DNA from 2 places in the Phytobacter diazotrophicus genome. Region 1 is predicted to be linked to the other one. Evidence: predicted binding sites of a transcription regulator. Region 1 holds the regulator's gene; the other holds the start of a gene.
What was found. Region 1 encodes LexA, which represses DNA repair genes until DNA is damaged. Its sites were predicted from a motif close to TNCTGTATGTACATACAGNA; they were not measured.
Positions count from the first base shown of each region.

Region 2: a site for LexA is predicted at 1,783-1,802, ahead of metR (HTH-type transcriptional regulator MetR). Genes of this name have one in related genera too.

Region 1 is NZ_CM125428.1:5,284,441-5,289,519, reverse strand. Features, by position in the region: gene ubiA (4-hydroxybenzoate octaprenyltransferase) at 1-208, shown strand, start outside; gene plsB (glycerol-3-phosphate 1-O-acyltransferase PlsB) at 326-2,746, opposite strand; gene ACS0RQ_RS25585 (diacylglycerol kinase) at 2,877-3,245, shown strand; gene lexA (transcriptional repressor LexA) at 3,354-3,968, shown strand; gene ACS0RQ_RS25575 (hypothetical protein) at 3,943-4,131, opposite strand; gene ACS0RQ_RS25570 (CsbD family protein) at 4,229-4,438, shown strand; gene zur (zinc uptake transcriptional repressor Zur) at 4,545-5,060, opposite strand.
Region 2 is NZ_CM125428.1:5,418,587-5,423,665, forward strand. Features, by position in the region: gene metE (5-methyltetrahydropteroyltriglutamate--homocysteine S-methyltransferase) at 1-1,602, opposite strand, end outside; gene metR (HTH-type transcriptional regulator MetR) at 1,834-2,787, shown strand; gene ACS0RQ_RS26210 (carboxylate/amino acid/amine transporter) at 2,675-3,574, opposite strand; gene yigL (sugar/pyridoxal phosphate phosphatase YigL) at 3,654-4,454, opposite strand; gene pldB (lysophospholipase L2) at 4,480-5,079, opposite strand, start outside.

The DNA of each region.
Region 1 (5,079 bases):
GGTGCTGGCGCTGATGGTGGCGATCGGTGCGCTCAATGGCTTAGGCTGGCAATTCTACGGGGCGGTTATTATTGCGGGTGCGCTGTTTGTTTATCAGCAGAAGCTGATTGTGAATCGCGATCGCGACGCCTGTTTTAAGGCGTTTATGAATAATAACTATGTGGGGCTGGTACTGTTTATCGGTCTCGCGGCAAGTTATCTGGCGTAACTCACCTCTTCCCGGATGCGGCGCTGCCTTATCGGGGCTACCTTAAGCGCCAGGCTCAGCGTAGCCCCGATAAGCAAAGCGCATCGGGGACGTTACTCCCTGATGCGGCTGCTTTACTCACTCTGCCTGCGTTGCGCTCTCAATCGTCAAGCGCACATCAGAGGTAATCAGCTCGGCTAACAGCTGATACACCGCCAGCGTCTGCTCAGGCTCGGCATCTCCGGTATCGCTGATATACCCTTCGTCACGCAGCGTCAGCACCAGTGTACTGAATACCGCCTTATCGAAGAATTCCGGCGCATTGATGCCGTGCAGAACAGACAGACGCTGTGCCAGCGTGCGGCTCTCTTTCTCCAGCGTACTGCGGTTCATTGCCGGATTGGCGCTCAGCAGCCAGAAGGTGATGGCATAGCGTTGCAGTGTTTCGCGCGCACCCGCCGCCAGCAGTTGCAGCGTTCGGGAATGGGCCGGGTTGATATAAAGCTGGTCATCTTTCATGGTAATCAGCCCCTGGCGCAGCAATTCCTGAGCAAGGTTTTTCAGCACGCCTGCCAGCTCTTCTTTTTCCCAACGTAAGAACAGCTCGGCTTTCAGCATCGGGTAAAGTAACTCAACATGGCGCAGCATCTCGTCCTGAGAGATATGACGATGCTGGGTAATAATGGCCGCCATCAGAGAGGGCAACATCAGCATATGCGCAATGTTGTTGCGGTAGTATGTCATCAGAACCGCCTGCTCGCGCGGCAGAATGATGATGTCACCGATCGTGTCTTTCTCTACTTCGAACTTGTTCATCTGCAACGCATGCTCAATTAGCGCGTCCGCACTTACGGTGGGTACCGTTGTGTCGGCGGCATAGGGCACATTGCGCATCAGGTTGAGATAGCAATTCAACTGCTCGGTGAGCTGTTCACGGGTCAGAGAACGCTGGCGAGATGCCAGAAGCGCGGTACAGCAGAGGTTCATGGCGTTTGCCGCACCGGCATTGTTAATGCGCACCATCAAATCGGCAGCAATAGCGTTCACCGTCGGCGTCAGCCAGGCAGGACGCACCGCTTCGATAGGATCGATAGACTCGCGCCACTCCGGCACCCGGTGGTTCAGGTAGTTCATCAGCGGGATAGGCTCGCCGAAGTTCACATAACCCTGACCGAGATTACGCAGCTTGCTCAAACCGCGTATCATCTGGGCAAAACCTTCTTTCTCTTTCGTCGCGCCACGCAGCTCTTTGGCGTAAGTCCCCACCTCCATGACATGCTCATAACCAATGTAGATTGGCACCAGCGTGATTGGACGGGTACCTCCACGCAGCATGGCCTGAATCGTCATAGAAAGCGTGCCGGTCTTCGGATCCAACAGACGGCCCGTACGGGAGCGCCCGCCTTCAACAAAGTATTCCACTGAGTAGCCACGGTTAAACAGTTCGCCCAGATACTCGCGGAAAACGGTCGAATAGAGTTTATTACCCTTAAAGGTACGGCGAATAAAGAACGCGCCCAGACGACGGAAAATGGGGCCCGCCGGCCAGAAGTTCAGGTTGATCCCGGCTGCAATATGCGGCGGTACCAGCCCCTGGTGATAGAGCACGTAGGAGAGCAGTAAATAGTCCATATGGCTGCGATGGCAGGGCACATAGACAATTTCATGGCCATCATGGGCGAGCTGACGAACACGCTCCGCGTTATGCACATTAATGCCCTGATACAGACGGTTCCAGGTAAAGCCGAGGATACGGTCTGACAGACGGATCATCTCGTAGGAGAAGTTCGCCGCAATCTCTTCCATCAGCGCAATTGCATTTTGCTGCGCTTTATCGTGGGAGATTTTTTTGCTGCGCGCTTCGTCTTCTACGGCGCGAGCGATGGCTTTGGAGGAGAGCAGCTTATTAAACAGGTCCTGACGGGCAGGTAAGCGTGGCCCCACAGCAGCCAGGCGCTGACGGGCAAAGTGCATACGCGCGACGCGTGCAAGTTTTTGCGCAATGGTTTTGTCCGTGCCGTGCTCGGTTGCCATACGGCGCAGCGAAACCGGCGGGGAGAAACGCACAAAGCTGTCGCGGCCAAGCCACGAGATCGCGAAAAATTTCTGAATACCGTTTAGCATACGCAGCGGCGGGTTGACCTCGCCCTTTTCGCGACCTGGAGAACGGCCGAACATCATCGACACAGGCACCATCTGAACATCCAAATCGGGATGGCTGCGGTGCAGATCGAGATAGTCATGGAACAGCTTGATCGACTCTTCTTTCGGCGTGTACCAGGTAAAGACACGTGGTCCGCCGTGAATAAAGATATAACGCGGCAGCTCCGCTCCGTCGATTTCAAGCGGTTCGAGGGGGTCGGGCAAATCGTGTGCCAGACACTGAGCGCGCAAGGTCAGCAAATCTGCCTTCGAGTTATAAGGCAAAACGTACATAATAGGGCGCGACGTATCGAGCCCTAATTCCTGGGCGGGTTCCGCCGGGATAGACTTGCTTTTTACCAGCACGCTTAATGGTAAATTAAGTAATTTGTAGTAAATTCGTGGCCAGCCGGACATAAACGATGTAAAGCCTCTGGTTAATAATGCCATTGCGCGGCAAGAATATCAGAAAGTCCGCAGAATTTCTTTTCTACCTCTATAAGCTTACATAGACATTGACGTTCATTACATAAAAAGGTTGTTTTTGATGGCCAACAATACCACTGGAATTACCCGCATTATTAAAGCGGCAGGCTATTCATGGAAAGGGGTGCGCGCAGCGTGGATTAACGAAGCTGCTTTTCGTCAGGAAGGTGTTGCGGTCGTTATTGCCATCATCATTGCGGCTTTTCTGGATGTAGATGCGATTACGCGCGTCCTGCTGATTGGCTCTGTCGTACTGGTGATGATTGTGGAAATCCTTAATAGTGCAATTGAAGCCGTGGTTGACCGTATTGGGTCTGAATTTCATGAACTCTCGGGGCGTGCGAAAGACATGGGGTCTGCTGCGGTATTGATGGCCATTCTCCTGGCACTGTTTACCTGGGTTTCTCTGCTGTGGGGCTATTTTCGATAGCGCTTCCAGAAATGCGTTAAGTCCGCGTTTTTTGCTTAATTTTGGTTTCAAAATCGCCTTTAACTGTATATACTCACAGCATAACTGTATATACACCCAGGGGGCGGAATGAAAGCTTTAACGGCCAGGCAGCAAGAGGTGTTCGATCTTATTCGCGATCGAATCAACCAGACAGGTATGCCGCCGACGCGTGCGGAGATCGCGCAACAGTTGGGGTTCCGTTCCCCAAACGCGGCAGAGGAACACTTGAAAGCGCTTGCGCGTAAGGGTGTTATCGAGATTGTATCCGGTGCGTCTCGCGGTATTCGTCTGTTGCTTGAAGAGGAAGAGGATATTGGGCTGCCGCTTATCGGGCGCGTCGCTGCTGGCGAACCTTTGCTGGCGCAACAGCACATTGAAGGGCACTATCAGGTCGATCCGTCTCTCTTCAAACCTAACGCTGATTTTCTGCTGCGCGTAAGCGGTATGTCGATGAAAGATATCGGCATCATGGATGGCGATCTGCTGGCAGTGCATAAAACCCAGGATGTTCGCAACGGGCAGGTTGTTGTAGCGCGTATTGACGATGAAGTGACGGTCAAGCGGCTTAAAAAGCAGGGCAATACCGTGCAGCTATTGCCTGAAAACAGTGAGTTTTCCCCTATTGTCGTTGACCTGCGCGATCACAACTTCACCATTGAAGGTCTGGCGGTTGGCGTTATCCGCAATGGTGAATGGCTGTAATAGCCTTCTGAGCCGTGGCGGCATGCCTGCTGTCACGGTTGCTTGCTTTTCCTGACAAAGCTTTAATCTCTGTTTTATCCCGCTGATCTCGCTCGGTTTTGCTCCGCATATCTATTCCGGTAATTTGCTTTCCGATGGTTAAAAATTCCGAATAAAGAATCATGGTCGCTATCCTTAACTACAATAATTATCACGTTCAGGATATTAAGAGCGTAACGAAAGGAATAACGCTGTTCATGACCAATGATGAGGAGACGACGATGAATAAAGACGAAGTCAGCGGCAACTGGAAACAATTCAAAGGTAAAGCAAAAGAACAGTGGGGTAAATTGACCGACGATGATATGACCATCATTGAAGGTAAACGCGACCAGTTGGTCGGTAAAATTCAGGAACGCTACGGCTACGCCAAAGATCAGGCAGAAAAAGAAGTCGTGGATTGGGAAACGCGGAACGATTACCGCTGGTAGCCTTCACATCCCCCCAATGTGTAACCCTCAATGGCTACCCTGCCCGAACGGTACATGGATGTACCACCCTTAATTGCCTTACCTGCTTAAAAGAGAAAAATCGCGCTTAGCGCGATTTTTTTTTCAACTGAATCGTGTGGTCATGATGACACTCGCCGGGGTGTCGACACGCTTCAACTTCTGCGCAATCAGCACATAATCCATGTGCTTCTATGACATTATGGCGCAGCGCAAAACCGCGTTTTGCCGCCAGCGCATGCATGATGTCTTCCACGCCCTCCGCTTGCTCCTCTTTTACCACACCGCAACGGTCACAAATAAACATCGCGGACGTGTGCGTCGGCTGATCGAAAAGATGACAAAGTACGTAGCTGTTAGTGGACTCTACTTTATGTACAAACCCTTGCTCTAAAAGGAAATCCAGCGCGCGATAGACCGTAGGAGGTTTGGCTTGCGGTTCTGCCTCACGCAGAAGATCGAGCAGGTCATAAGCGCTGATTGCCCCCTGCTGCAGACTCATCAGGCGTAACACTTCGAGGCGCTGAGGAGTCAGGCGCACGTTGCGTTGCACACACAGTTTTTCGGCCTGCGCGAGCATCTCTTGCGAAGTGGACTTATCCATAGGCGTTCTCTCATGAAAT
Region 2 (5,079 bases), 130 kb from region 1:
CACGGTAATCGCTTCCGGGCGGCTGACATCGCCAATGACCACCGGCGGCTTCACGCAGCGGGAGCCGTAACTCTGCACCCAGCCGTTCTGGGTAAAGACAAAGCCGTCGAGATGCTCGCCAAAGTATTCCACCATGTCATTACGCTCGGCTTCACCGTGGACCAGCACGTCCAGCCCTAAACGCTCCTGCTCCACAATCGCCTGCCTGATGTGTTCAGCGATACCGGTACGGTAGTTGTTGGCATCCAGATTGCCTTTTTTGAAGTCCAGTCGTAGACCACGGATCTCGGTGGTCTGCGGGAATGAACCGATGGTCGTCGTCGGCCATGCGGGCAGGTTAAAGCGGGCACGCTGTGCTTTGGCGCGGACTTCATAAGTGCTGGTGCGCTGGCTGTCTTCTGCGGTGATGGCCGCCAGACGCTGCGAAACGGCGGTATTGTGCACACGGGTGGAGTGGCGGCGCGCCTGAATCGGGGCGCTCCAGGCCTCAATTGCAGCGGTATCACCGCTGTTCAGCGCATCGCGCAGCAGCGCCAGTTCTTCACATTTTTGCAGGGCGAAGGCAAACCAGCTCTTCACTTCCGCATCCAGACGCGTCTCCACGTTCAAATCGATCGGGCTGTGCAGCAGGGAACATGAAGAGGCCACCCACAGCGGGCGCTTCCCTGCCACTCCTTTAATCTGTGCATATTTTGCGCTCAGATCGGCACGCCAGACGTTACGTCCATTCACCAGCCCTGCCGAGAGCAGCCAGTCAGCAGGCAGGCGCTTGTGCAATTCAGCAACGTCATCTTTACCGTGGACCAGGTCAACGTGCAGCCCCTGTACCGGCAGCGCGGTGATGGTGTCGAGGTTCGGTGCTACGCCTTCAAAATAGGTAGTCAGCAGCAGTTTCACCTGGCCTGCGAGTGCCTCGTAAGCCGGTTTGAAGGCATCCAGCCAAACCTGGGGCAGATCCAGTACCAGCGCAGGTTCGTCGATTTGTACCCACTCGACGCCGCGTTTCGCCAGTTCAGCCAGTACCTGTTTGTAGACCGGCAGAATGTCATTAAGCAGGCTCAGGCGGTCAAACTGCTCACCTTTCACTTTGCCCAGCCACAGGTACGTCACCGGCCCCAGCAGGACAGGTTTCACCTTGTGGCCCAGCGCCAGTGCTTCGTCCACTTCATCCAGCAACTGCGTCCAGGTCAGTTTGAACGGCTGGCCTTTGGTGAACTCCGGCACCATATAGTGATAGTTGGTGTTAAACCATTTGGTCATTTCTGCCGCGGCTGCGGGTTCGCCGGTCGGTGCGCGGCCACGGCCAATACGGAACAGGGTGTCGATATCAACGGAGCCGTCGCTGTTCTGATGACGAGCCGGGACGTTGCCGAGCATCAGGCTGGTGGTCAGAACATGGTCGTACCAGGCGAAATCCCCCACCGGCAGCAGGTCGATGCCCGCCGCTTTTTGCTGCTCCCAGTGACGCGCACGCAGTTCGCGCCCTGTCGCCAGCAATGCGTCACGGGATGAGTTACCCGCCCAGTAACTTTCTTGCGCTTTTTTCAGCTCGCGACGCAGGCCAACGCGAGGAAAACCGAGGGTGTGGTTAATAATTGTCATTTTTTGAGCCTCATAATTTCAATCCGAAAGATTTCGGATTTCGGGAAGGCGGCAAGCTTGCTCATCCCCAGGAGCTTACTGATGTAAGTGACTGGGGTGAGAAAGTGCGGCCAACGCACCATAAATTCGAAAGATAAAGGTTTTAGCCATCCAGATGTTTACACATCCATATTTGGCGGTTACTGTATATTCCTCAAGCGCAAATTTGTCATGCCGAAGTGAAGGACTTTCATGATCGAAATTAAACATCTGAAAACGCTACAAGCGTTACGGAACTGCGGGTCGCTGGCTGCGGCAGCGGCGGCATTGCATCAGACGCAATCCGCACTTTCCCACCAGTTCAGCGATCTGGAACAGCGCCTTGGCTTTCGACTCTTTGTGCGCAAAAGCCAGCCTTTACGCTTTACGCCGCAGGGGGAAATCCTGCTGCAACTGGCCAATCAGGTGCTGCCGCAAATCAGTAGCGCACTGCAGGCCTGCAATGAACCACAGCAGACCCACCTGCGTATCGCGATTGAATGCCATAGCTGTATTCAGTGGCTGACGCCGGCGCTGGAAAGTTTTCGCACCCAATGGCCGCATGTCGAGATGGATTTCAAATCGGGCGTTACCTTCGACCCACAGCCCGCGCTCCAGCAGGGCGAGCTGGATCTGGTGATGACCTCGGACATTCTGCCGCGCAGTGGCTTGCACTATTCGCCGATGTTCGATTTTGAAGTCCGGCTGGTGCTTTCACCGGAGAGCCCGCTGGCCTCACGCACACGGATCACCCCGGAAGATATCGCCACCGAGACACTGCTTATTTATCCGGTGCAGCGTAGCCGCCTGGATATCTGGCGCCATTTCCTGCAACCGGCAGGCATCAGCCCGCAGCTTAAAAGCGTGGACAATACGTTGCTGTTGATTCAGATGGTCGCGGCGCGGATGGGCATTGCCGCCCTGCCCCACTGGGTGGTGGAAAGTTTTGAACGCCAGGGTCTGGTGGTGACCAAAACCCTGGGTGAGGGATTATGGAGCCGGTTGTACGCTGCCGTGCGCGATGGCGAGCAGCGCCAGCCGGTCACCGAGGCATTTATTCGCTCAGCGCGGAACCACGCCTGTGACCATCTGCCCTTTGTGCGGAGCGCGGAGCGACCCAGCGCCGATGCACCCATAGTGAGGCCAGTATCACCGTCCCACCAATGATAAAACTCGGCCAGTGCGGCTGCTCCTGCCAGATGGCAAGGTTCACCAGCAGCCCGGCCGGGACATGCACATTGTTCATGATGCCAAGCGTACCGGCGTCCACCTGCGTCGCCCCGTAGTTCCACATAAAGTAACCCAGCCCGGACGCCACGACGCCCAGCCACACCAGGATGCCCCATTGCAGGTTGGTGGTCGGCAGTTTTTGCGGGTTACCCAACAGGAACCAGGCGATAACAGCAACGATAGCGGCGCCAAGATAGAACCAGGCAAACGCGTTGTGCTGTGGCATCGGGCGCGTTTCCATCAGGCGTTTATAACCCACCATACCAATAGCAAAACTGATATTGGCAAGTTGCACAAACATCAGGCCCGTCCAGAAGTGATCGCTGACTTTGTCGTAACGGATAATCGCTGCGCCAACCACCGCCAGTAGCGCACTCAGGGCGTAGCCCCACCGTAAACGACGCTTGCTGAGAAGATCATAAATCAGCGTGATATAAAGCGGCGTCAGAACAGTGAATAACAGGAACTCCGATACACTCAAATAGACATACGCACGGAAGCTGAACAGGTACATGATGCCAAGCTGCATCGCACCCACCAGCATGTAGAGCAGGATCGTTTTAAGCGTTTGTCCACGGGTGCGCAGGAACGGTAAGAAGACCAGAGCCGCCAGCCCCACGCGCATCAGCACTGAAAAATAGCTGTCGACGTGCCCGGCCAGGTACTCGCCAATCAGACTAAAGGAAAAGGCCCACAGGATCGTAGTGATGATGAGTAACGCCACAATGAATGTCTCTCAGAATAAGGAACACTCATTGTAGCGGAGTATCAGGTTGACAACTGGTCAATAATTAACCAGTTCATCAGCTCAAATACAATTTACGCAGGTAATTCGGCACGGCGTTGTCGGCGTTGGTGCCAATGACTTCCAGCTCCGGATGCAAATCCTTCAGACGCTGGTGCGCATTGCCCATAATGCACCCTTTACCGGCCATGGAGAGCATTTCCGCATCGTTCATGCCATCGCCAAACGCGATGCACTCTTTGAGACTGTAACCAAGCGCCTTCGAAACGGCTTCCAGCGCGTGTCCTTTCGACACACCGCCGGCCATGACCTCCAGACAGGTCAGCGTCGAGAAACTGACGTTCACGCGATCGCCCCAACGGGCATTAATCGCCTGCTCAAGCGGCAGCAACTGCTCATGATTTTCGCAGGTGAAGAAGACTTTGCTGATGCCTTCAGGCTCCAGCAAGCCTGGCTCATACAGGGAATACTGGAAAATCGCCTCTTTGAAGAAACGCATTTCATCCGGGCGGTGGCGGTTCATAAACCATTCATCATCGCGATACACATTGGTGATGATGTCCGGGTTGTTATGCACCACGCCAAACAGATCGCTGGCAATATCCCGATCCAGGTTATGAGTGAACACCAGATTGCCATCGGTATCGTGAACCCGCGCACCGTTCGAGGTGATCATGTACGCCTTGATCCCCAGGTTATCGCGGATTTGCCCGACATCCACGTGGTGGCGGCCCGTCGCAAAAACGAAGTTCACTCCGCGTTCGGTGAGCAGCTTCAATGTTTCTTTCGCGTAAGGGGAGAGTGTATGGTCGGGGGAGAGCAATGTGCCGTCTAAATCAGACGCAACAACCTGATACATAGGAAACGTTAACCTCAATAATTCATTAGTTATACCGATCGAAAAAATCGACGATGGCGTTGAGCGCGACTGAGCGCATGGCGTCCTCTTCAAAGAGGATCTCATGGTACGCGCCCTTGATGACAAGCGGCTTCCCCCCTTCACAGGGGTGGCCCGCCGCGGCGCGCATTTCACAAAAGCGATCGTGCATGCGGTTATCTACAACACGCTCTTCTTCTGCCTGAATAATTAACATGGGCGATGTGTCTGATGCGGCCCCGGCCAGCACCTGCTCACCGGCCAGGATACCTTCCCGCACCCAGTGCCAGGTTGGGCCTCCCACGCGCAGTTCAGGATCGTCGGCGTAGAAACGCAGATTGCGCCGGTAACGTTCGCGGCTGTGGGTCAGCGTGTTAATGGCAAACGGCAGCGCATGCCAGCGACCGGTGCCAATGGCGTAATTCTCACGAATACGCGGGTAGCCTTCCGCCCAGTCCAGCAGCGGGCGCACCATCCAGTCCGGCAGGTGGATAATAATGCCGAACATCGGCGCGCACAGTGCAATAGCATCACAGTTAGCTTGTGGGTAACGTTGCACGAAGAGCGTGGCAATCGCGCCCCCCATTGAGTGCGCCAGAATGTAACG